4 regions of the Devosia ginsengisoli genome follow, and region 3 is predicted to be linked to each of the others. Evidence: predicted binding sites of a transcription regulator. Region 3 holds the regulator's gene; each other region holds the start of a gene.
What was found. Region 3 encodes PhoB, which activates phosphate uptake and scavenging genes when phosphate is short. Its sites were predicted from a motif close to TGTCATNNANCTGTCAT; they were not measured.
Positions count from the first base shown of each region.

Region 1: the regulator PhoB is predicted to act here: its motif matches at 2,929-2,945, upstream of ugpB (sn-glycerol-3-phosphate ABC transporter substrate-binding protein UgpB).
Region 2: the regulator PhoB is predicted to act here: its motif matches at 1,936-1,952, upstream of FPZ08_RS18240 (DUF1045 domain-containing protein).
Region 4: the regulator PhoB is predicted to act here: its motif matches at 1,585-1,601, upstream of FPZ08_RS16130 (DUF2794 domain-containing protein).

Region 1 is NZ_CP042304.1:282,507-287,820, reverse strand. Features, by position in the region: gene ugpE (sn-glycerol-3-phosphate ABC transporter permease UgpE) at 1-563, opposite strand, end outside; gene ugpA (sn-glycerol-3-phosphate ABC transporter permease UgpA) at 573-1,457, opposite strand; gene ugpB (sn-glycerol-3-phosphate ABC transporter substrate-binding protein UgpB) at 1,514-2,842, opposite strand; gene FPZ08_RS01475 (ABC transporter ATP-binding protein) at 3,069-4,796, opposite strand; gene FPZ08_RS01470 (hypothetical protein) at 4,825-5,133, opposite strand; gene FPZ08_RS01465 (NAD-dependent succinate-semialdehyde dehydrogenase) at 5,221-5,314, opposite strand, start outside.
Region 2 is NZ_CP042304.1:3,717,243-3,722,556, forward strand. Features, by position in the region: gene phnN (phosphonate metabolism protein/1,5-bisphosphokinase (PRPP-forming) PhnN) at 1-65, opposite strand, end outside; gene FPZ08_RS18235 (alpha-D-ribose 1-methylphosphonate 5-triphosphate diphosphatase) at 70-1,209, opposite strand; gene FPZ08_RS18240 (DUF1045 domain-containing protein) at 1,206-1,901, opposite strand; gene FPZ08_RS18245 (glycerate kinase type-2 family protein) at 2,016-3,272, shown strand; gene FPZ08_RS18250 (VOC family protein) at 3,285-3,632, shown strand; gene FPZ08_RS18255 (Gfo/Idh/MocA family protein) at 3,706-4,644, shown strand; gene FPZ08_RS18260 (aldo/keto reductase) at 4,770-5,314, opposite strand, start outside.
Region 3 is NZ_CP042304.1:2,003,334-2,008,647, reverse strand. Features, by position in the region: gene FPZ08_RS09820 (MFS transporter) at 446-2,071, shown strand; gene phoB (phosphate regulon transcriptional regulator PhoB) at 2,415-3,116, opposite strand; gene phoU (phosphate signaling complex protein PhoU) at 3,228-3,935, opposite strand; gene pstB (phosphate ABC transporter ATP-binding protein PstB) at 3,965-4,747, opposite strand; gene pstA (phosphate ABC transporter permease PstA) at 4,823-5,314, opposite strand, start outside.
Region 4 is NZ_CP042304.1:3,298,013-3,303,326, reverse strand. Features, by position in the region: partial or broken gene acnA (aconitate hydratase AcnA) at 1-153, shown strand, start outside; partial or broken gene FPZ08_RS16140 (helix-turn-helix domain-containing protein) at 239-406, opposite strand; gene FPZ08_RS16135 (DUF1223 domain-containing protein) at 603-1,340, shown strand; gene FPZ08_RS16130 (DUF2794 domain-containing protein) at 1,666-2,019, shown strand; gene FPZ08_RS16125 (hypothetical protein) at 2,016-2,483, shown strand; gene FPZ08_RS16120 (GNAT family N-acetyltransferase) at 2,615-3,112, opposite strand; gene FPZ08_RS16115 (Bax inhibitor-1/YccA family protein) at 3,213-3,983, opposite strand; gene thpR (RNA 2',3'-cyclic phosphodiesterase) at 4,188-4,727, shown strand; gene FPZ08_RS16105 (invasion associated locus B family protein) at 4,985-5,314, shown strand, end outside.

The DNA.
Region 1 (5,314 bases), 1.7 Mb from region 3:
AATTTCATCGGCCCCGCCCCATCGACCCGCGCCGCCTCCATCAATTCATCCGGCACGGTGAGGAAGAATTGCCGGAACAGGAAAGTCGCCGTAGCCGAGGCGATCAGCGGGATGGTCAGGCCGGCATAGGAATTGAGCAGCCCCAGGTCGGACACGACCTTGAAGGTCGGGATGATGCGCACTTCGACCGGAAGCATCAGCGTGATGAAGATGATCCAGAAGGCCAGCGTCCGCAGCGGAAAGCGGAAATAGACGATGGCATAGGCCGAGATGATCGAGATGGCGATCTTGGCCACGGCGATGATGATAGCCATGACCAGCGAATTGGCCAGCATCAGCGTCAGAGGTGGCGCGCCTGAGGTGGACATGCCCTGGCTCAGCATCTGCCCGTAATTGTCGAGCAGGTAGGGACCGGGCAGCAGCGGCACGACATTGCTCAGGAATGCGCCGGGACCATGGGTCGAGGCGATGACGGCCAGATAGACCGGGAAGGCAATGATGATGACGCCGACGACCAGCACCAGATGGGTGAGGACGTTCAGCCAGGGGCGGTTTTCGACCATGGGGCGCTCCTAATACTGCACGCGCCGCTCGACGAAGCGGAACTGGACCACGGTCAGGACGATGACGATGAGCATGAGCAGCACCGATTGGGCTGCCGATGAGCCGATGTTGAGGCCGAGGAAGCCGTCGGCATAAACCTTGTAGACCAGGATATTGGTCGACTGCGCCGGGCCGCCCGACGTGGTGGCATCAACGACGCCGAATGTGTCGAACATGGCGTAGTTGATATTGACGATCAGCAGGAAGAAGGTCGTCGGCGACAGCAGCGGCACGACGATGGTCCAGAACCGCTTGAAGGGTCCTGCCCCGTCGATCGCCGCCGCTTCCGACAGCGAGGCGGGCACCGATTGCAGCCCGGCGACGAAGAACAGGAAATTGTAGGAAATCTGCTTCCAGCTTGCGGCCAGCACGATCAGGATCATGGCCTGGTCGGCATTGACGCGGTGGTTCCAGGTCACGCCCATCTGCCCCAGCACATAGCTGAGAATGCCGATGGAGGGATTGAACATGAACCACCAGAGAATGCCGGCCACGACAGGTGCCACGGCATAGGGCCACACCAGCAGCGTCGTATAGACCCGGCCCGAGCGCAGCAGGCGGTTGACCGCGACGGCAAGGACCAGCGACACGCCCATGGCGATCACGGTCACCAGAACCGCGAAGATCAGCGTGCGCCACAGCGCATTGAGATACATCGGGTCGGCCAGCAGCTTGGAATAGTTGGCAAACCAGATGAAGGTCGTCTTGAAACCGAACGGGTCCTCGCGTTCGAACGAGGATTTGACGGCCTGCAGAGCCGGCCAGATGAAAAACACCAGCGTGATGGCCAGTTGCGGCGCCAGCAACCCATAGGGCAGCCACATGTTCGGAAAGATCGTGCGCTTGGTCTGCATGGAGCCTCGCAGATGGAATGGGGCCCGGACTGGTGTCCGGGCCCAGCTAGTCGCGCTTACTGGTTGGCAGCTTCGAATTCGCGCAGGATTTCGTTGCCACGGGCAACGGCGGCGTCCACGCCTTCCTGGCCGGTCTTGCTGCCAGCCAGCACGGCTTCGAATTCCTGGTCGATGACGTCACGCGCCTGGGTCAAGTTGCCGAAGCGGATGCCCTTGGAATTGTCCGAAGGCGTGCCGCGGGTAATCTGCTCGATGGCAATGTCCGAACCCGGATTGGCCTCGTAATAGCCCTGGCTCTGGCCCAGTTCGAAAGCCGCATTGGTGATCGGCAGGTAGCCGGTGAACTGGTGCCAGTCGGCCTGGACCTGGGGCTGGCTGAGATAGGTGAAGAAGGCCGCGGCACCGGCATATTCTTCAGCCGACTTGCCGTTCAGCACCCACAGGGTCGCGCCACCGATGATCGAGTTCTTCGGCTCGGCGATCACGTCGTCATAATAGGGCAGCGGAGCAAAACCGACTTCGAAGCCGGCGGCGTTGGCGATGACGCCGGCGCGCGAGGCCGACGAGTTCATGTAGATGGCGCAGTCGCCGGTGTAGAACAGCGGCGGAGCATCGGCGCCACCGGCCGGGCCACCATAGCGGAACAGGCCTTCCTTGCTCCACTTGGCCAGGTTGTCCCAGTGACGGGCCTGGGTTTCGCCGTTGAAGGTGAATTCGGTGGCAAGGCCGCCGAAGCCGTTCTGCAGCGTGCCATAGGGCAGGTCATGAATGGCCGAGAGGTTTTCGGTCTGGATCCAGCTCACCCAGCCGCTGGTGAAGCCGCAGGAGGCAGCGCCGGACTCGACGATCTTCTTGGAGAATTCCTCGACTTCGGCCCAGGTCTTGGGCGCGACTTCGCGGTCAAGACCAGCGGCTTCGAACACGTCCTTGTTGTAGTACATGATCGGGGTCGAGGAATTGAACGGCATCGACAGGATGTTGCCATCGGTGTCCGAATAATAACCGGTCACTGGGGCGAGGAAGCCCGCCGGGTCCCAGGGCTGGTTGTTGTCGGCCATGAGCTGGTAGACCGGGTAGACGGCGCCCTTGGCGGCCATCATGGTGCCGGTGCCCACTTCGAAGACCTGCACGATGGCAGGCTGTTCATTGGCGCGGAAGGCGGCGATGGCGGCGGTCAGGGTCTCGGCATAGGAGCCCTTGAACACCGGGGTCACGACATAGTCGGACTGGCTGGCATTGAAGCCGGCGGCGATTTCTTCGAGCTTGGTGCCCAGCTCGCCACCCATGGCATGCCACCAGGTGACTTCGGTCTGGGCCAGCGCGATGCTGGAGGATAGGGCTACGGTCAGGGCGGCAAGGCCGGCTGCGAATGAATGGCGAACCATCGGGTCTCTCCTGGCTGTCGGAATATCAGCAGGAGGGCTCCTGCCGGCCCGTCTGATCGCGAGCCCGGCGTGCCTAACAATGGCGATTGACAGTTGGGTGACGGTTCCAAGTCACTGGGGTGACAGTCCCCCGACATAGGGTTTTGGCGTGATCCAGCCAAACCCACCAGCCGGATTCCTCCCCCCTATCAGGGGGAGGTTAGGAGGGGTACTCAACAAAAACTCCCTATCCCGCGAGATACCCGAACTGCGCCTTGTGCAGCACTGCATAGGCGCCATCCCTGGCCAACAGCACCTCGTGACTCCCCTCCTCGACAATTCCGGTCTCATCGATCACCACGATGCGGTCGGCATGCTGGATAGTGGCCAGCCGATGGGCAATGACCAGCGTCGTCCGCCCCTCGGACAGCTCGGCCAGCGAGCGCTGGATGGCCACTTCCGTTGCCGTATCGAGCGCGGAGGTCGCCTCGTCGAGAATCAGGATCGGCGGGTTCTTGAGGAAGATGCGGGCAATGGCCACGCGCTGCTTCTGCCCACCCGACAGCTTCACCCCGCGCTCGCCGACGAGCGTGTCGAGACCATCAGGCAGGCGCTTGATGACCGATTCCAGACGGGCGCTGTGCACGGCCTTGATGATATCCCCATCGCTGGCATCGAGCCGGCCATAGGCGATGTTTTCGCGCAAAGTGCCGCCGAACAGGAAGACATCCTGCTGCACGATGCCGATCTGGCTGCGCAGGCTGGCCTGCGTCATGTCGCGGATATCGGTTCCGTCGACGGTGATCGCGCCTTCCTCGATTTCGTAGAAGCGCGGCAGCAGGGCGCAGAGCGTGGTCTTTCCGGCGCCGGACGGGCCGACAATGGCGAGGGTTTCGCCGGCCGAGACATCAAGGCTGAGATTGTCGATGATCCTGCGGCCGGAATGCTCGTAGGAAAAGCTGACATTGCGGAACGAGATGTCGCCGCGCAGGTGGTTGACGACCTTGGCGCCGGGGCGGTCGGCAATGTCGGGTTCGGTATCGATCAACTGGGTGAAGCGGGTGAAACCCGCAATGCCCTTGGGGTACATTTCGAGCACCTGCGTGATCTGGTCGATCGGGCGCATGAAGACATTGACCAGCAGCAAGAAGCTGACGAAACCGCCATAGGAAAGCTCGCCGCGCGTCACCATCCAGGCGCCGAAGATCATGACGGCGAGCTGGATGAGGCGGGTGCTGAGGAAGGTGACGACATTGCTGGCGGTCATCAGCGCATAGGCCTGCAGCTTGGTCGTGCGGTAGGCCTCGTTGTTGCCGGCAAAGAGCTTTTCCTCATGCCCTTCATTGGCAAAGGCCTTCACGACGCGCACGCCGCCGATGGAATCCTCGACGCGCGTATTGAAGTCCCCGACCCGGCCGTAAAGCTCGCGCCAGTTGCTGTTCATGCGCGCGCCATAGGTGCTGACGAGCCAGGTCATAACCGGCACCAGGACGACGGTGATGGCAGCCAGTTGCCAATTGGTCATGAACATCAGCGCGAAGGCGCCCAGGAAGGTCATGACCGCGAGGAACAGGTCCTCGGGGCCATGGTGGGCGACTTCGCCGATATCCTCCAGGCCCTTGGTGACATGGGTGATGAGCTGGCCGGTCTTATGATTGTCGAAGAAGCGGAAGCTGAGCTTCTGCAAATGGGAAAAGACCTGGCGGCGCATGTCGGTCTCGATATGGATGCCGAGCATATGGCCGAAATAGTTGACCACGCCGCGCAGAACCGCGGTGAGGCAATAGATGAGCAGCAGGACAATGCTGGTGATGAGAATGAGGCCGAAATCATTCTGCGGCAGCAGCGTATCGATGAAATAGGCCACGGCCAGCGGGAAGGCGAGTTCGAGCAGGCCAGCAACCACGGCGCTGCCGAAGTCGAGAGCGAACAGGCCCTTGTAAGGGGCATAATAGGAAAAGAAACGCTTGATCATGAAATGGGTCTAACAGGGGTTTTGGTGGTCAGCCATGACCGGCCGGCGCTATCGAGCGCAGGTCGAACATGTCCTCGTCTTCGTCACGCGCGCCATTTGCCGCCATTGCCTGCTCCAGCGCAACCATGTCGAGCACGGCATGCGGCTGCCAGCCGCAATGACAGCCCTGCGGATCGATATGAGCATCGGCAACTTCGCGATAGAGCGACCCCAGCGCCGCGGCCATGCATTCGAGCGCCTCGAGCGGCGACAAGCGGGTCGTGGCCAGTGCGCCGGAATAAGACGCCATCAATGCGGCGCGCACGGCGGTAAAGGTAGCGGTGCGGTCGTAGGACATGGCGTTACTCCACTCAGGGCCGTTCGGCGGACCTTAAGTGGAGTAACATAATCATGTTAATATGCAAGCCCGGCTGGCGGCGAGCCGTCAGCCCCAGGAAACGGCGATATACTTGGTCTCGCAGAATTCGAGAATGCCGTGATGCGCTCCTTCGCGGCCGAGGCCACTCTGCTTGACGCCG
Region 2 (5,314 bases), 1.7 Mb from region 3:
AGCGTGTCCTTGCCCACCCCCGAGGGGCCGACGACCAGGACAAGTGAGCCGAGCGGTCGCGCCATCGTATCAGTTGACCCTTTCGCCCTGCCGCCAGACGCTGCGGATGACCGGCAACCCGTCCACTACCCGCACGCGCACCAGGTCGGCCCGCTTGCCCACGGCGATCTCGCCGCGATCCTCGAGCCCGGCAGCGCGGGCCGGATTGCGCGTGACCGTGGCTAGCGCCTCGGGCAGCGCGAGTCCATCGACGCGCTGCGGCAGCACGAAGGCGGCCTGCAGCAGGGCGAAGGGCACGTAGTCGGAGGAGAGGATATCGAGCAGTCCGGCCCGCACCAGGTCGGTGGCCGAGATATTGCCGGAATGGGATTTGCCGCGCACCACATTGGGCGCACCCATCAATATGGCGAGCCCCGCATCATGGGCGGCGGAGGCCGCTTCCAGCGTGGTGGGGAATTCCGAAATCGCCACGCCATCGGCCACACCCTCTTCGACATGCAGCAGGGTCGTGTCGTCATGGCTGGCCAGCGGCAGGCCCAGCTCTTTGGCGCGCGCGACGATATGGGCGCGATTGGGTGCCGAGTGGCGGTCATGCTCGGCCTGCCTGGCGGCGAGATAGGCGTCGAGCTCGACCTGGCTGCGGCCGATCTTGTCCTTGTAGAAGCGCTTGTAGTCGTCGAGCGAGCGGAACTGGCGCTGGCCCGGCGTGTGATCCATCACCGAGGCGAGGCGGGTATGCTCGTGGCCGGCATGGGCCTCGAACTGGGCGATGACGTCATGCGCGGGCAGTTCGCAGCGCAGATGCACGAAATGCTCTGATCGCAGCCAGCCATCACGACGGCCGGTCTCGATGGCGCCGGTGAGCTTTTCGACATGCTGGCCCATATCGGGCAGGTCGGGGTCCGAGCCGATGCGCACGGCGTCGAATACCGTGGTGATGCCCGAGCCGATGATCTGCACGTCATGGGCATGGAGCGAGGCCATGGCATCCCAGAACACGCCGGGGCGGGGCCGGTAATGGCTTTCGAGATGGTCGGTATGCAGTTCCACGAGGCCGGGGATCAGGTAATCGCCGTCGAAATCCTCGCCCGATTGCGCCGGGCCTTCATCCACTGCGGCGATGACGCCGTTATCGAGGGTGATGCTGCCCTCGACAATGCTGTCGGCCAGCACGATACGGGCATTACGGAAGCGGGTCTCAGCCGTCACGAGGCATCCCCGAGCTTGAAATCGCCGACCCGGCGGAATGGCTTGCCGGCCTCCTGCTCGTGGAACAGCGATAGCCGGTCGAGCAGGATGGGTTCGTCGAGGATCGGGCCGAACCAGGTATTGGCCGCCGTCGCGATGTCGTGTGCATCGCTTTCGGCCAGCCGGTCGGTCAGCGTCATGTGGAAGCGGTATTCTTCGAACACATAGGGATAGCCATAGGCGTCGAGCAGTTCGATCTGCCGCTCGCTGAGCCCCTTGCCAGCGCGGGCGGCGCGATCCTTGACGCTCATCGGGGCGCGGAAGGGGTCAAAATCCTCGACCACATGAGCGGCAAAATCCTGCAAGGCCTCGTTCTCGCCATCCAACATCAGCGCGAGGAACCCTTGCAGGGAAGCAAGCTGGAGCCGGCCGAGATCGATGGGCTGGTGTTTCGGAGCGAATTCGGCAAGCGCGGCGCGCAGCTCGGCTTCGCTGGCGCCATCGACCAGCGCCATCGGCGCCTTGATCGTGGCGTGAAAGCCGTAGCGATTTGCCGATTGGGTGAGATTGAGCAGCCGGTCGCGGTCTATGCCGGCCACCGGGCCGCTGAACAGATCGCCATCGGCGGCATCGCGGCCCAGCCAGGTGGCGGCCCGCTCCCACAGATTGCTGGTGGCGGCGGGGGCAAAATAGATCGCGAATCGTTCTGTCATCGGAACTCCTTACCCCGCCGGCTAGTCGGACTCTGTGTCGGTCGTTTGACAATTGTCCACGCTACCCATTGCTGGCTACCCTTGCCCGCACCGAATCGCAAGCCGAGAGAGACGATGGACCGCGCCCTGCTCGAACAGATGTTCCGCCAAGCCGTGGCCCAGGCGCAACCGGCTTTGGCCGTGAGCCGGCACCTGCCGGAAAAGCCCAAAGGACGCACCATTGTCATCGGCGCCGGCAAGGCTTCGGCCCAGATGGCGCGGGCGTTCGAGCAGGCCTGGGACGGGAAGCTGACCGGGCTGGTGGTGACGCGCTATGGCTATGCCGAAGCCTGCGAGCGGATCGAAATCGTCGAGGCGGCGCATCCGGTGCCTGATGAAGCGGGGTTTCTCGCGGCGCGGCGGATGCTTGAAACGGTTTCGGGTCTCGGTCCCGACGATCTGGTCGTGGCGCTGATTTCGGGCGGCGGCTCGGCTTTGCTGCCGGCCCCGGCGCCGGGGCTGACGCTGGATGACGAACAGGCCATCAACCGGGCGCTGCTGGCCTCGGGCGCACCCATCGGGGTGATGAACCTGATCCGCAACCAGTTTTCCACGATCAAGGGCGGGCGGCTGGCCGCTCATTGCGCGCCGGCGCGCGTGGCGACCCTTGTCGTCTCCGACGTGCCGGGGGACGATCCGGCTTTGGTGGCTTCGGGCCCGACCATTCCACTGGCCGGCTCGCGTGAACTGGCGCGCCAATATGCCGAACTCTATCGGCTGGACCTGCCGGAACCGGCCCGGGCACTGCTGGCGGGCGACGGCAATCCGGCGCCGAAGCCGGATGATGCCGTCTTTGCCCGCAACAGCGTCAGCACCATCGCCTCGGCTGCCTTGTCGCTGGACGCGGCGGCGGAACTGGCGCGGGAGCAGGGGATCGAGGCGGCCATTCTGTCCGATTCCATCGAGGGGGAATCGCGCGACGTGGCGCAGGTGCATGCGGCCATGGCGCGTGAAATCGCCCAGCGCAACCGGCCGTTCAACAAGCCCGTCGTGCTGCTGTCGGGCGGCGAAACTACCGTGACCCTGCGCGGCAAGGGCGGGCGGGGTGGGCGCAATGCCGAATTCCTGCTGGCTCTGGCCATTGCCATTGACGGGGTGGACGGCATTTCGGCTTTGGCGGCCGATACCGATGGCATCGATGGCTCAGAGGACAATGCCGGGGCCTTTGTCGATGACACCACGGCGACACGCCTGCGCCAGGCGGGCGTTGACCCGCTGGCGGCGCTGGCGGAAAATGACGCCTGGGGCGCCTTCAACGCCGTGGGTGACCTGCTGGTGACCGGGCCGACTGGCACCAATGTCAATGACTTCAGGGCGATACTCATCCGGTGAGGAGAGCGGAGAATGGCGAAAGTACTGGGCATTGGCGGCATGTTTTTCCGCTCGCGCGATACCAAGGCGCTGGCCGCCTGGTATGAGCAGCATCTGGGCATTACCGAACTGTGGCAGCAGGAACAGGGAATGACGGTTTTCGCGCCCTTCAAGCAGACGAGTGACTATTTTCCGGCCGACAAGCAGTGGATGATCAATTTCCGTGTCGATGATCTCGACGGGATGATGAGCCAGCTCAATGCGGCTGACATTGCCACCGAAACCCGGCCGGATGAGTGGGACACGGCGGAGACCGGCCGCTTCTGTCGCCTGCACGATCCGGAGGGCAACCAGATCGAACTGTGGCAGCCGCCAAAATAATCATACAATTGCCCCTTGGCAGAGTGGGGGTGGCTCTGTTCTATACGCCGACTTTTCGGGAAGGAGCCGGCCTATGGCCAGACGCAGGATCGCCGTTATCGGCGTGGGCAAGATCGCGCAGGACCAGCACCTGCCGGTCATCGACGCATCGGACGATTTCGAACTGGCCGCAACCGTCTCGACGCGTGGGCTGAGCCACAATGGCCTGCCGGTGTTCAGGACGCCGGCCGAACTTTACGCCGCCATGCCGGAACTGGCGCTGGTGTCGATCTGCACGCCGCCCGGCATTCGCCATCAATATGTCCGCGAGGCGCTCGACGCCGGCAAGGACGTGATGATGGAAAAGCCGCCCACCACGACGATTTCAGAGCTGGACGACCTGATCGCCCATGCGCGGCGGCTCGACCGGGTGCTGTACCAGACCTGGCACAGCCAGTGGAATCCGGCTGTGGACCGCACCAAGGCCATCCTGGCCCAGGATGGGGTACGCTCGGTGCGCATCGACTGGCGCGAAAGCGTGCGCAAGTGGCATCCGGGGCAGGACTGGGTGTGGGAGCCCGGCGGCTTCGGCGTCTGCGATCCGGGCATCAATGCGCTCTCCATCTTCACCAAGATCATGCCCTTCCCGGTTTTCGTGGAAAGCGCCAGGCTGACCTTCCCGGCCAACCGGCAGACGCCCATCGATGTCGAGATCGCCTTCAAGTCGGGGCAGATGCACCAGCCCAAACTCTCGGCCGGCTTCAACTGGCTGGAGGAGAGCGGGGAAATCTGGACCATAGGTGTCGAGACGGGGGCGGGTGATGTCATCAAGCTCGAGGGTGGCGGGCGTTCGCTTACTATCAATGACGAACTGGTGCTGCAGCATGGCGACGGGGAATATGCCGCCATGTATGACCATTTCGCCGGGCTCCTGGAGCGGCACGAAAGCGATGTCGATGCGGCCCCGCTACGGCTGATGAGCGATGTATTTTTGATGGGCGCGCGGGTGAATGGGCCGGAGTTTGAGTGGTAGGTATCGCGCCACGCCCTCGTGGTTCGAGGCGCTGAAGAAGCGCACCTCACCATGAGGGCTACTTTTGGCTCGGTGTTCCAGTAGCCCTCATGGTGAGGCGCGAGCTCTTCGCGAGCGTGGCATCCCTACTGCCCCGCTGCCGTCAGCGTTTTGAGATCATCCTCGCTCAGCTTGAGCCGCGCCCCCTTGGCGAGGCTCTTCATCTGTTCCACCGATGTGGCCGAGGCGATCGGTGCGGTCACGCCGGGCTGGGCGACGAGCCAGGCGAGCGACACTTCGGCCGGGGTCGCGTCATTGGCCTTGGCGACCTTGTCCAGGGCGGCGAGGATTGTCTCGCCCTTCTTGTCCATATAGCGCTCGACCCCGCCGCCGCGCGGCGACTTGGCGAAATCGGCCTTGGAGCGGTACTTGCCGGTCAGGAATCCCGAGGCAAGGCTGTAATAGACCACGGCGCCCATGTCCTGCTCGATCAGGGTATCGCGCAGGGCGTTGAATTCGGCGCGGTCATAGAGATTGAAGCGGGGCTGCAGCACTTCGTAGCGCGGCAGCGACTTGATGACCGAGACCTCGTGGGCGGCCTTGACCATCTCGGCCGTATAATTGGAGGCGCCCACGGCCCGCACCTTGCCCGCGCGGACCATCGGGTCATAGGCGCCCAGCGTTTCCTCGT
Region 3 (5,314 bases):
GAATGATGGGGAGGGGGGGGCTATCGGTGGTCCCAAGGCTACCCCCTCCCTAGCTCTGCTACGGCCCTTTTGGGCCTAGCGACGCTACCAGCCATTCGGCCATAGGCCTCATGGCCTTCTTACCTAGGTTTGCTCCACTGGAGCAAACTTGCCTTCGGCCGGTGCGAAGCCCCTCAAGGGGGAGGGTGGGCAGGAGCCGATAGGCCGTTTGCGGGGATAAGTTTTTTCGGGGTGCCGAAAACGGACCGCATTCACCGCGAATTGGTTAGCGGACTGTTAACATCGAGCGCAGCAAGTGGCGAAAGCCGCGGGCTGTTGTTTGGCGTCTGACGCGCCTTCTGGTGGCTGGCGCAACGGAGAATTCTCCCTCATTGTGATCCGGTCGATGCCGCGCCTGCCGAAGCAGGCTTGGCCAGTCCGGACATTGGAGGCAAGAGAAGGCGTTATGGCTGAGCGAATGTCCGTGTTGGCGCCGTTCCGGCATGAAACCTTCCGGCTGCTGTGGCTGGCGACGCTGGTGTCCAACCTGGGCGGGCTGGTGCAGTCGGTGGGCGCCGGCTGGATGATGACCACGCTGACGGACTCGCACAACATGATCGCGCTGGTGCAGGCGTCGACCACACTGCCGATCATGGTGTTCTCGCTGGCCTCGGGCGCCCTGGCCGACAATTTCGACCGGCGCACCATCATGCTGATCGCGCAGGGCGGGATGATGGTGGTGTCGGTGGCGCTGGCTGTGCTGGCTTTTCTCGGCATGCTCAGCCCGTGGCTGCTGCTGGGTTTCACCTTCCTGATCGGCTGCGGCACGGCTTTGTTCAATCCATCATGGCAGGCCTCGATGGGCGATATCGTGCCGCGGCAGGAACTGGCCGGCGCGGTGACGCTCAATTCGATGGGCTTCAACATGATGCGCAGCGTCGGCCCGGCGGTGGGCGGGCTGATCGTGGCGCTGGCCGGGGCCGGGGCGGCCTTTACGGTCAATGCGATATCCTATGTGCCGCTGATCGTCGCGCTGGGGCGGTGGAAACCGGAGCGGCCGGCAAACCGGCTGCCGCGCGAAAATTTCGGCAGCGCCATGTGGGCCGGCATCCGCTATGTGTCGCTGTCGCCCAACCTGATGACGGTGTTGCTGCGCGCGTTCCTGTTCGGGTTCGGGGCGATTTCCGTGCTGGCGCTGCTGCCGTCGGTGGCGAGCGAATATGTGGGCGGCGGGGCGCTGGTCTATGGCACGCTGCTGGGCTGTTTCGGGCTGGGTGCGATCGGGGGCGCCTTCCTCAACGGGCAGGTGCGCGAGCGCTACAGCAATGAAGTGATCGTGCGGCTGGCCTGTGTGGGCTTTGCGGTGAGCTGCGCCCTGGTGGGGTTCAGCCGCGACCCGGTGCTGAGCCATTTCGCGCTGCTACCGGCCGGGGCCTGCTGGGTGCTGTCGCTGTCGCTGTTCAATGTGTCGATCCAGCTGTCATCGCCGCGCTGGGTGGTGGGGCGGGCGCTCTCGCTCTATCAGACGGCAACCTTTGGCGGCATGGCGGCGGGCAGCTGGATCTGGGGTCTTTCGGCCGATGCGGTGGGGCCAGGCTGGGCGCTGACGCTGGCCGGATGGGTATTGCTGGTCTGTGCGCTGGTGGGCTTCCGGCTGCCGCTGCCACAGTTCAATGCGCGCGACCTCAACCCGCTCGGTACGTTCAACGAGCCGATCCTCAGGCTGGACCTGCGGCCGCGCAGCGGGCCGATCCTGGCGATGATCGACTATGTGATCGCCCAGGAGGACATTCCGCAATTCCTGGCGCTGATGGCCGAGCGGCGGCAAATCCGCATTCGGGACGGGGCGCGGCAATGGGCGCTGCTGCGCGACCTGGAGCATCCGGAGACCTGGACCGAATCCTACCATGTGCCGACCTGGATCGATTACCTGCGGCACAATCTGCGGCGGACCAAGGCGGATTCGGAAAATACCGAACTGATCCGGGCGCTGCATCGGGGTGAGGGACTGCCGAAAGTGCGACGGATGATCGAGCGGCAGACCGTGCCGCTGCGGGATGATACGCCGCTAAGGGAAGGGCCGGAGGTTTAGGGAGACTTAGATAACCGACGAACGCATGAGGCCGCCTACCCTCTCCCCTCGTGGGAGAGGGTGGAAATCCGCGTTCAGCGGATTTCCGGGTGAGGGGGCTGCGCCATCCCATGCTTCCAGGGGCGTTGATGACTCAAAGCCCCCTCATCCGCCCTTCGGGCACCTTCTCCCACAAGGGGAGAAGGGAAACGCCCCAAGCCTTAGCGATTCAAGTAAAGACTCCTCCGCGAAAGCGGGGATCCATCTTGAGAGATTTCCACCATCGCAGAGCGCTGAAAGATTTCGGGATGGGCCCCGGCTCAAGGCCGGGGTGACACCGTGGGTGTGGCTGCTTTCGTGGTACTCAGGCGACTTGCGCGAAACGCTCGTCAAACGCATATCCCGCGCCGCGGACGGTGCGGATGGGGTCGGTTTCGCGGCCGCGGTTGATGGCGCGGCGGAGGCGGCCGATATGGACGTCGACGGTGCGCTCGTCGACATAGACGTCATTGCCCCAGACGCCATCGAGCAGTTGCTCGCGGGAATAGACGCGGCCGGGATGGCGCATCAGGTATTCGAGCAGGCGGTATTCGGTGGGGCCGAGATGCACGTCGCGGTTGGCGCGGCGCACGCGGTGGGTGGTGCGGTCGAGCTCGAGGTCGCCGACCTTGAGGGCGGCGGTGACGAGGTTGGGATTGGCGCGGCGCAGCAGAGCGTGGATGCGGGCGACCAGTTCGGGGACCGAGAAGGGTTTGACGACATAGTCGTCGGCGCCGGTGGCGAGGCCCCGGACGCGCTCTTCTTCCTCGCCGCGGGCGGTGAGCATGATGATCGGCACGCGGGCGGTTTCCTCGCGGGCGCGGAGGCGCCGGCAGAGTTCGATGCCGGAAATTTCGGGCAGCATCCAATCGAGCAGGATCAGGTCGGGCAGCTTTTCCTGGATGGCGTGCTGGGCCTCGTCGCCGGATTCGGCGGTGACGACGCGGAAGCCCTCGGCTTCGAGATTGTAGCGCAGCAGGATGGCGATATCGCCTTCGTCTTCGACCACGAGAATGGTGGCAGGCATGGGGGTGGCTCCCACGTTGATGTTCAGCACCGGGCTGCGGTGCTCTTGGCCCCACCCCCTCCCAACCTCCCCCTTCAAGGGGGAGGTGCAGTGCGGTGGGTGTGGCTCAGATCAGGCCTTGATCTGGGTGCGCTGGAGTTCCTGGACGTCGGCGGTGAGTTGCTTGCCGGTCTGCAGGTAGTAGGCGCGCTCGGCGATGTTGGTGGCGTGGTCGCCGATGCGTTCGAGGTTCTTGGCGCAGAACAGCAGATGGGTGCAGGGCGTGATGTTGCGCGGGTCTTCCATCATGTAGGTGAGCAGTTCGCGGAACAGCGAGGTATGCATGGCATCGACTTCGTCATCGCGATTGCAGACTTCGATGGCGCGGGCGGAATCGCGGTTGGAATAGGCGTCCAGCGCTTCCTTGATCTGGCGCAGTACCAGGGCCGTCATGTTCTTGACGCCGTTATAGAAGGTGGGCTGCAGGTTCATGCCTTCGAGCTTGAGCGAGCGGCGGGCCAGTTGCTTGGCCATGTCGCCGACGCGCTCGAGATCGGAGGCGACGTGGATGGAGGTGATGATGGCGCGCAGGTCGGAGGCCATTGGCTGGCGGCGGGCGATCATGGAGACGGCCATGTCGTCGATGCGGCGCTGCATGTCGTCGATGCGCTGGTCGGCGATGATGGTGAGATCGGCCAGTTCGCGGTCAAGCTTGAGCAGGGCCTTGGTGCCGTTTTCGATGGCGACTTCGACCTGGCCACCCATTTCGGCAATCAACTGGGCAAGGCCGGTCAGCTCGTCGGAATAGGCGGTAACGATGTGTTCGGTGCCGGTGGGCATGGTGAAATCCTCTTCAAACCGCAGGCGGATCAGCCGATGCGGCCCATGATATAGTCCTGGGTCTGCTTGTTGACCGGGTTGGTGAAGATGTCTTCGGTGACGCCTTCCTCGATCAGGTTGCCCAGGTGGAAGAAGGCCGTTTTCTGCGAAACGCGGGCGGCCTGCTGCATCGAGTGGGTGACGATGACGATGGTGTAGTTCTCGCGCAACTCATCGATCAGTTCCTCGATGATGGCGGTGGCGATGGGGTCCAGCGCCGAGCAGGGCTCGTCCATCAGGATGACTTCGGGGCCGACGGCAATGGCGCGGGCGATGCAGAGGCGCTGCTGCTGGCCGCCGGAGAGGCCCGTGCCGGGCTCGTTGAGGCGATCCTTGACCTCCTCGAAGAGGCCCGCCTTGCGCAGCGAGGAGACGACGATCTCGTCCATGTCGGCCTTGTTGCGGGCCAGGCCGTGGATGCGAGGGCCATAGGCGACGTTTTCATAGATCGACTTGGGGAAGGGATTGGGCTTCTGGAACACCATGCCGATGCGGGCGCGCAGCTCGACTACGTCGAGGGAGGGATCGTAGATATCCTCGCCGTCGAGCTTGATCGTGCCGCCGACCTTGGCGCCCTCGATCGTGTCGTTCATGCGGTTGATGCAGCGCAGGAAGGTGGATTTGCCGCAGCCCGAAGGTCCGATGAAGGAGGTGACGGCGCGGTCGGGAATGTCGATCGAAATGCCGTGCAAGGCCTGCTTGGCGCCGTAGTGGACGGTGACGTCGCGGGCGGTAAGCCGGATCGGGCGTTCGAGCATGTCGGTCGGGTTCATGGCTGATTTCACTGATTGCTGGGTCATCTTAACCTTGCCGGCGACCATATCCATTTGACTCATCCTTGTCGTTCGCTAGGCGCGCTTTTCGAGGCGCGAGCGCAGGTAGATGGCGACGCCGTTGAGCAGGATCATCACAGCAAGCAGGACCATGATGGCGGCGGCGGTGCGCGGTTCGAAGAAATTGCGGTTTTCATTGCCCTGCCAGAGATAGATCTGGACGGGCAAAGCGGTGGCCTGATCGAGCGGGGTCAGGGGGACCGAGGCGACGAAGGCCTTCATGCCGATGAGCAGCAGCGGCGCGGTTTCGCCCAGGGCCTGCGCCACGCCAATGATCGTGGCGGTGAGGATGGAGGGGAAGGTTACCGGCAGGACGTGGTGGAACACCATCTGGGTGCGCGAGGCGCCCATGCCCAGCGCGGCCTGGCGGAGAGCGGGGGAAACGCCCTGCAAGGCACCGCGGGTAGCGATGATGATGGTGGGCAGGGTCATCAGGGTCAGCACCAGGCCGCCGACGATGGGGGCGGAAATGGGCAGGTGCATGTAGTTGATGAAGACGGCGGCGCC
Region 4 (5,314 bases), 1.3 Mb from region 3:
CCGCGCGCCAAGGTCAATGTGCGGATCACCCGCGCCGATGGCTCGGTGGTCAATGTCGAAACGCTGTGCCGCATCGATACCGCCAACGAGCTCGACTATTACAAGCATGGCGGCATCCTGCACTATGTGCTGCGGAGCCTGGTGGCGGCGTAAAACCGCAGACCGCTGCCACTTTGCTGGCGATCCGAAAATGCAAAAGGCCCCGCATGCGGGGCCTTTTTCTTTGCTGTCGTTTCGGTCAGGGAATGTCGAAACCGCGCTCGGAATAGTCCTTGAGCTTGTTGCGCAATGTCCTGATCGAGATCCCCAGTATCGCGGCGGCATGGGTGCGGTTGCCGTTGGTTTGCCGCAGGGTCGCGAGAATCAGACTCAGTTCGACGTCGGCGACGGGTAATCCCACCAAGGCCTCGGCGGCCGAGATATCGGGATTGAAGTCCTGCATATCCTATCACTTTCTGAGCCCCCAGGTCCTGCTCAGAACGGGTTTAGCATTGCCCCTAATGGTTAACGAAAGATAAATATCGCGCAGTCGGACGGCAAAAGACGTCTCTCACCCTCTTTTGACTAGCGGGCTTCCGCCGGCCCGGCTTACAACCTTGCCCATGACGCTCAAACCTCTCTTTGGCGCCGTTCTCGGCCTTGTCACGCTTGCCTCACTGGTCCAGCCGGCCAGTGCCGAAAGCATGCGCGCGCGCCCCAAGGCGGTGGTGGAATTGTTCACCAGCCAGGGCTGTGCCCAGTGCCCGCCGGCCGATGCGCTGCTCACCAGCCTCGCCGAAGCCGACGACGTGGTGGCGCTCGCCTATCACGTCGATTACTGGGATTATGTCGGCTGGGAAGACACGTTCGGCAACGAGGATTTCTCCGATCGCCAGCGGGCCTATGCCAAGAGCTGGGGATCGTCGCGCATCTATACGCCGCAAATGGTGGTCAATGGCGCCAAGGGCGTGGTCGGCTCGCGCCGCAACGAAGTGCATGGCGCGATCGATGGCGCCAGCCTGCCGCTGGCTGTCCAGATTGCCCGCGATGGCGACATGCTCAAAGTGGCCATTCCGCCCGATACGAGCCTGGACGATGCGGTGGTCTGGATGGTCACATATCTCGACCGGGCCGATGTCACGATCGAAAAGGGCGAGAATGCCGGCAAGGCCATGGTCTATACCCAGGTGGTGACGGGGCGGCAGGCGTTGGGCATGTGGGAAAGCGATAGCGGCGCCGATCTCAAGCTGCCGCTGCCCGAAATGCTCAGCGAGGGCAGCACCGGCATTGCCGTGATCGTGCAGCAGGAGCGCAATGGCCTGCCGGGCCCGATTCTGGGCGCGGCGACTTACGAACGCTGAGTTTGAGTCACAAAAATCCCGCCCCTGGGGGCAGGGACGGGAAAGTCTGACTGGTCAACTCAAATAAGGCGGCTGACACCCAGGCTTCTGGGTTTGGGGGCTCGGTCGGCCCGGGTGCCAGCCACTGGAGGCAATGACTGAACAATGCCGGGCCATTCTGGCGCGTTCACGGACAGAATGTGACCGAATTGGGGTTTTTGCACCCGCCAACTCGCCCTTGCATCATCAGGCGAATACCGCAATCATGACAGTGCGTTGACGCAGGAATCTGTGGGAGCAGAGCCGACCGGTGCAGGGCCGCACGCCGAGTGACAAAACCGTCAGCCTGTCGCTGGTTCATGCCAGCGAGGCTTTGTCGAGCCCGGCATCCAGCAAGCTGCCCGCCATCGTCACCTTTGATCGACGCGAACTCCAGCTCATTCTCAATGTCTATGGCCGCAAGGTCGCCGCCGGCGACTGGCGCGACTATGCCATGGACTTTTTGCGCGAGCGCGCGGTGTTCTCCATCTATGCGCGGGTTTCCGAGCGCCCGCTCTTCATCATCGAAAAGACGCCGCGCCTGCGCAACCGGCAGGGGCAATATGCGGTTACCAACCAGCAGGGGCGCATCCTCAAGCGCGGCCATGACCTGGCCCAGGTGCTGCGGGTGCTCGACCCTCAACTGGCGGTGGTGGGATGAAACATCTGGCATTGGTCATTGCGGCGGGCTTGGTCTCGATCGCGCCGGCCGCGGCGCAATGGGGCGGCGGCTACAATATGGGCACGATCGGGGTCAGCGGTGGCGATGAAGCCGGTGGCATGATCATCATCAATTGCGCCGAAGCGGGCAATCCGGTGGTGCCGCAGGGTGCGCTCAGCATTTTCCTCAAGCCGGCAGCCGACAGCGCCATCGGTCAGGCCAGTCCGGGTCAGTTGAGTTTCAACGTCGATGGCACCGACATCGTGCTGCCGGTGAGCGACGACAAGGGCGATGGCTTCGTCTTCGACAAGACGCCCGAAACGCTGGCCGGAGCAAGCCAGCTCATCGACCTGCTCAAGGCCGGCGACAGGCTCACTGTCACTGCCGGCGGCAGCGCGATTGCCACCATCGACCTCGCCGGCGCAGGCGCCGCACTGGACGGCATCGAAGCCTGCCTGGTCTAGGTGCGGTTATCCGACAAGCGGTTTCAACAGACCTCATCCTGAGCCTGTCGAAGGACGAGGTCGTGGCACGCAAGCCTCCACTCGCCCGACCTCGTGGTTCGACAAGCTCACCATGAGGTCTTTCTTGGGTCTCAGAGCGCCAGTTGCAGATGCACGATGTCGTGCCAGCGGTCGAATTTGAGGCCGACGGAATCGTAGCGACCGACGTGGCGGAAGCCGAATTTCTCGTGGATGGCGATGGAATTGGCGGTGTCCGCGGTGATGACGGCGATCATCTGCTTGAAGCCGAAGGCCCGCGATTGTGCGATCAGCTCGGTCAGCATGCGCCGGCCGAGGCCCTTGCCCTTGGCATCGGGGCGCAGGTAGATCGAATCCTCGCAGGTGAAGCGATAGGCGGCGCGCGGCCGGTAGAAGCTGGCATAGGCATAGCCCAGCACGTCACCATCGGCCTCGGCCACGATCAGGGGGTGGCCCAGCGCCACCAGGTGGCCGAATTTCTCGGCCATGGCCGGCTCGCCCGGCGCCTCGGTGTCGAAGGTGATCGCCGTTTCGTCCACGTAATGCTTGTAGATGGCGGTGAGGGCGGGGGTGTCGCGCCATTCGAAGGGGCGCAGGATAGCGTCTGACACGGGTTGGCTCGGCAAAACAAAGGGACCGCAACCCTTTTAGGCTGCGGTCCCCGATATCGTCCAACCAAATTGCTTGATTCAGCGATCAAGCAGGCTGTTGCTACTCGCGGTTGCCGAACAGGCGGAGCAGCATCAGGAACAGGTTGATGAAGTCGAGATAGAGGCTCAGCGCGCCCATGATGGCGCCCTTCGCCAGCACTTCGGCGCCATGCGACTCCGAATAGCCTTCCTTGATCTTCTGCGTATCGTAGGCGGTGAGGCCCACGAAGATCAGCACGCCGACCGCCGAGATGGCGAATTCGAGCATGGAGGACTGCATGAAGATATTGACCACCGAGGCGATGATCAGGCCGATCAGGCCCATCATCAGGAAGCTGCCCATCTGGGTCAGGTCACGCTTGGTGGTGTAGCCGTAAAGGCTCATGGCACCGAAGGTCGCGGCGGTGATGAAGAACACCTTGGCGATCGACGCGTCGGTATAGACCAGGAAGATGGAGCTCAGCGACACGCCCATGATGGCGGCGAAAGCCCAGAACGTGGCCTGCGCCGCGCCCACGGAGAGCTTGTTGATGCCGAAGCTCAGCACCAGCACGAAGGCCAGCGGCGCGAGCATCACGACCCACTGCAGCGGGCTTGCATAGAGCAGGGCGCCCCACTGGGTCACCAGCTGGCCATTGGCGAGCTGGCCGACGGCGGCATTCGGATCGGTGGTGATGGCGGCAGTGGCGGCGAACCAGGCCGCAAGGCCCGTTACCACCAGGCCGATACCCATGTAATTGTAGACGCGCAGCATGTAGCTGCGCAGGCCCTCGTCGATGGCCAAGGCCGAGTCGGCCCGAGCTCCGAGGGTCTGACGGTCATATTCAGCCATAGTCGATTCCTTTCCCAAGTGATGCGGTCTGTTGCACCGCCGGTGGGCATTGGTTTGCCACTTGATGAGACAATATGGATGTGACCCCAAGCGTTTACAAGTGATCTTGCAACCCCTGCGACGAATGGGCTGGCTGCGGAGTCGGTCTGTGTTACGGTCGAGGGCGAATCGCGTGTTTGAAATCCTGATGAAGAGGAGGGCCCCATGCCCCGGCTCTTTACCGGCCTTGAAATACCGGCCGATGTTGGATTTGCGCTTTCGCTGAAGCGCGGCGGGCTCAGTGGCGCGCGCTGGATCGATGCGGAAAACTATCACATTACCTTGAGATTCATCGGCGATGTCGATCATCAGACCGCCGATGAGGTGGCCGACAGCCTCGACCGGCTGTCCAATTCGCTGCGCTTTTCGGTGCGGCTGACCCATTTGGGCAGTTTCGGCGGCGACAAGCCGCGGGCGCTCTATGCGGGGGTGGAAGCCAGCGAACAGTTGAACCGGCTGCAGGCGGCGCAGGAACGGGTGTTGCAGCGTGCCGGCCTGCCGCCCGAGGGGCGCAAATTCGTGCCGCATGTGTCGCTGGCCCGGCTGCGCGGCTCCAGCGCCGAAGAAGTGGCCCGCTTCATGGCCGAGGCCGGCCGCTTCGAGCCGCTCAGCTTTCCGGTGGGGCGGTTCGTGCTGTTTTCCAGCAAGGATTCGGTGGGCGGCGGACCCTATGTGGTCGAACAGAGCTATCCCTTGGCCGCGTAAGCGGACTTCCGGAGCCGCCTAGGCGTGCTTCCAGCCGCCTGATCACGGTCCTGCCGCTATCAACACATTGTTAACCCAAGCGGCGCAAACCGGAAGCAACTCGTGCGGCGCCGCCAAAATGCCGCCGCGATTGACTCGCAGTTGAAGCAAATTCGATCGAACGTGGCGGCGTTTGACACCTTGGTAACCATGTTCGGGGCAGAGTTCGCGGGCAGCTCCTCCCGGATGGGACCTTCGAAACAAAGGATGAATTGGCGATGACGACGAAAACCGGTGGCCTCGCATTCGGGCTCGCGGTCGGCGCGATCATGGCTCTGGCCCCTGCGGTCCAGGCGCAGCAGGCGACCGAGCTTGGCACTTTCAATGCCTGGACGGCCTGGCAGGCGACGGATGCGTCCGGCGCGATCTGCTATGTGTCGGCGACCCCGCAGAAGTCCGAGCCCGCCGGCGCCAATCGCGATCCCATCCATTTCATGATCATTCACCGCAAGGGCATGGGCACCAAGAACGAGGTGCAGACCATTATCGGCTATCCGTTCAACACCAGCGATGCCAAGGCCAGTGCCACCGTCGATGGCAAGGCCTAT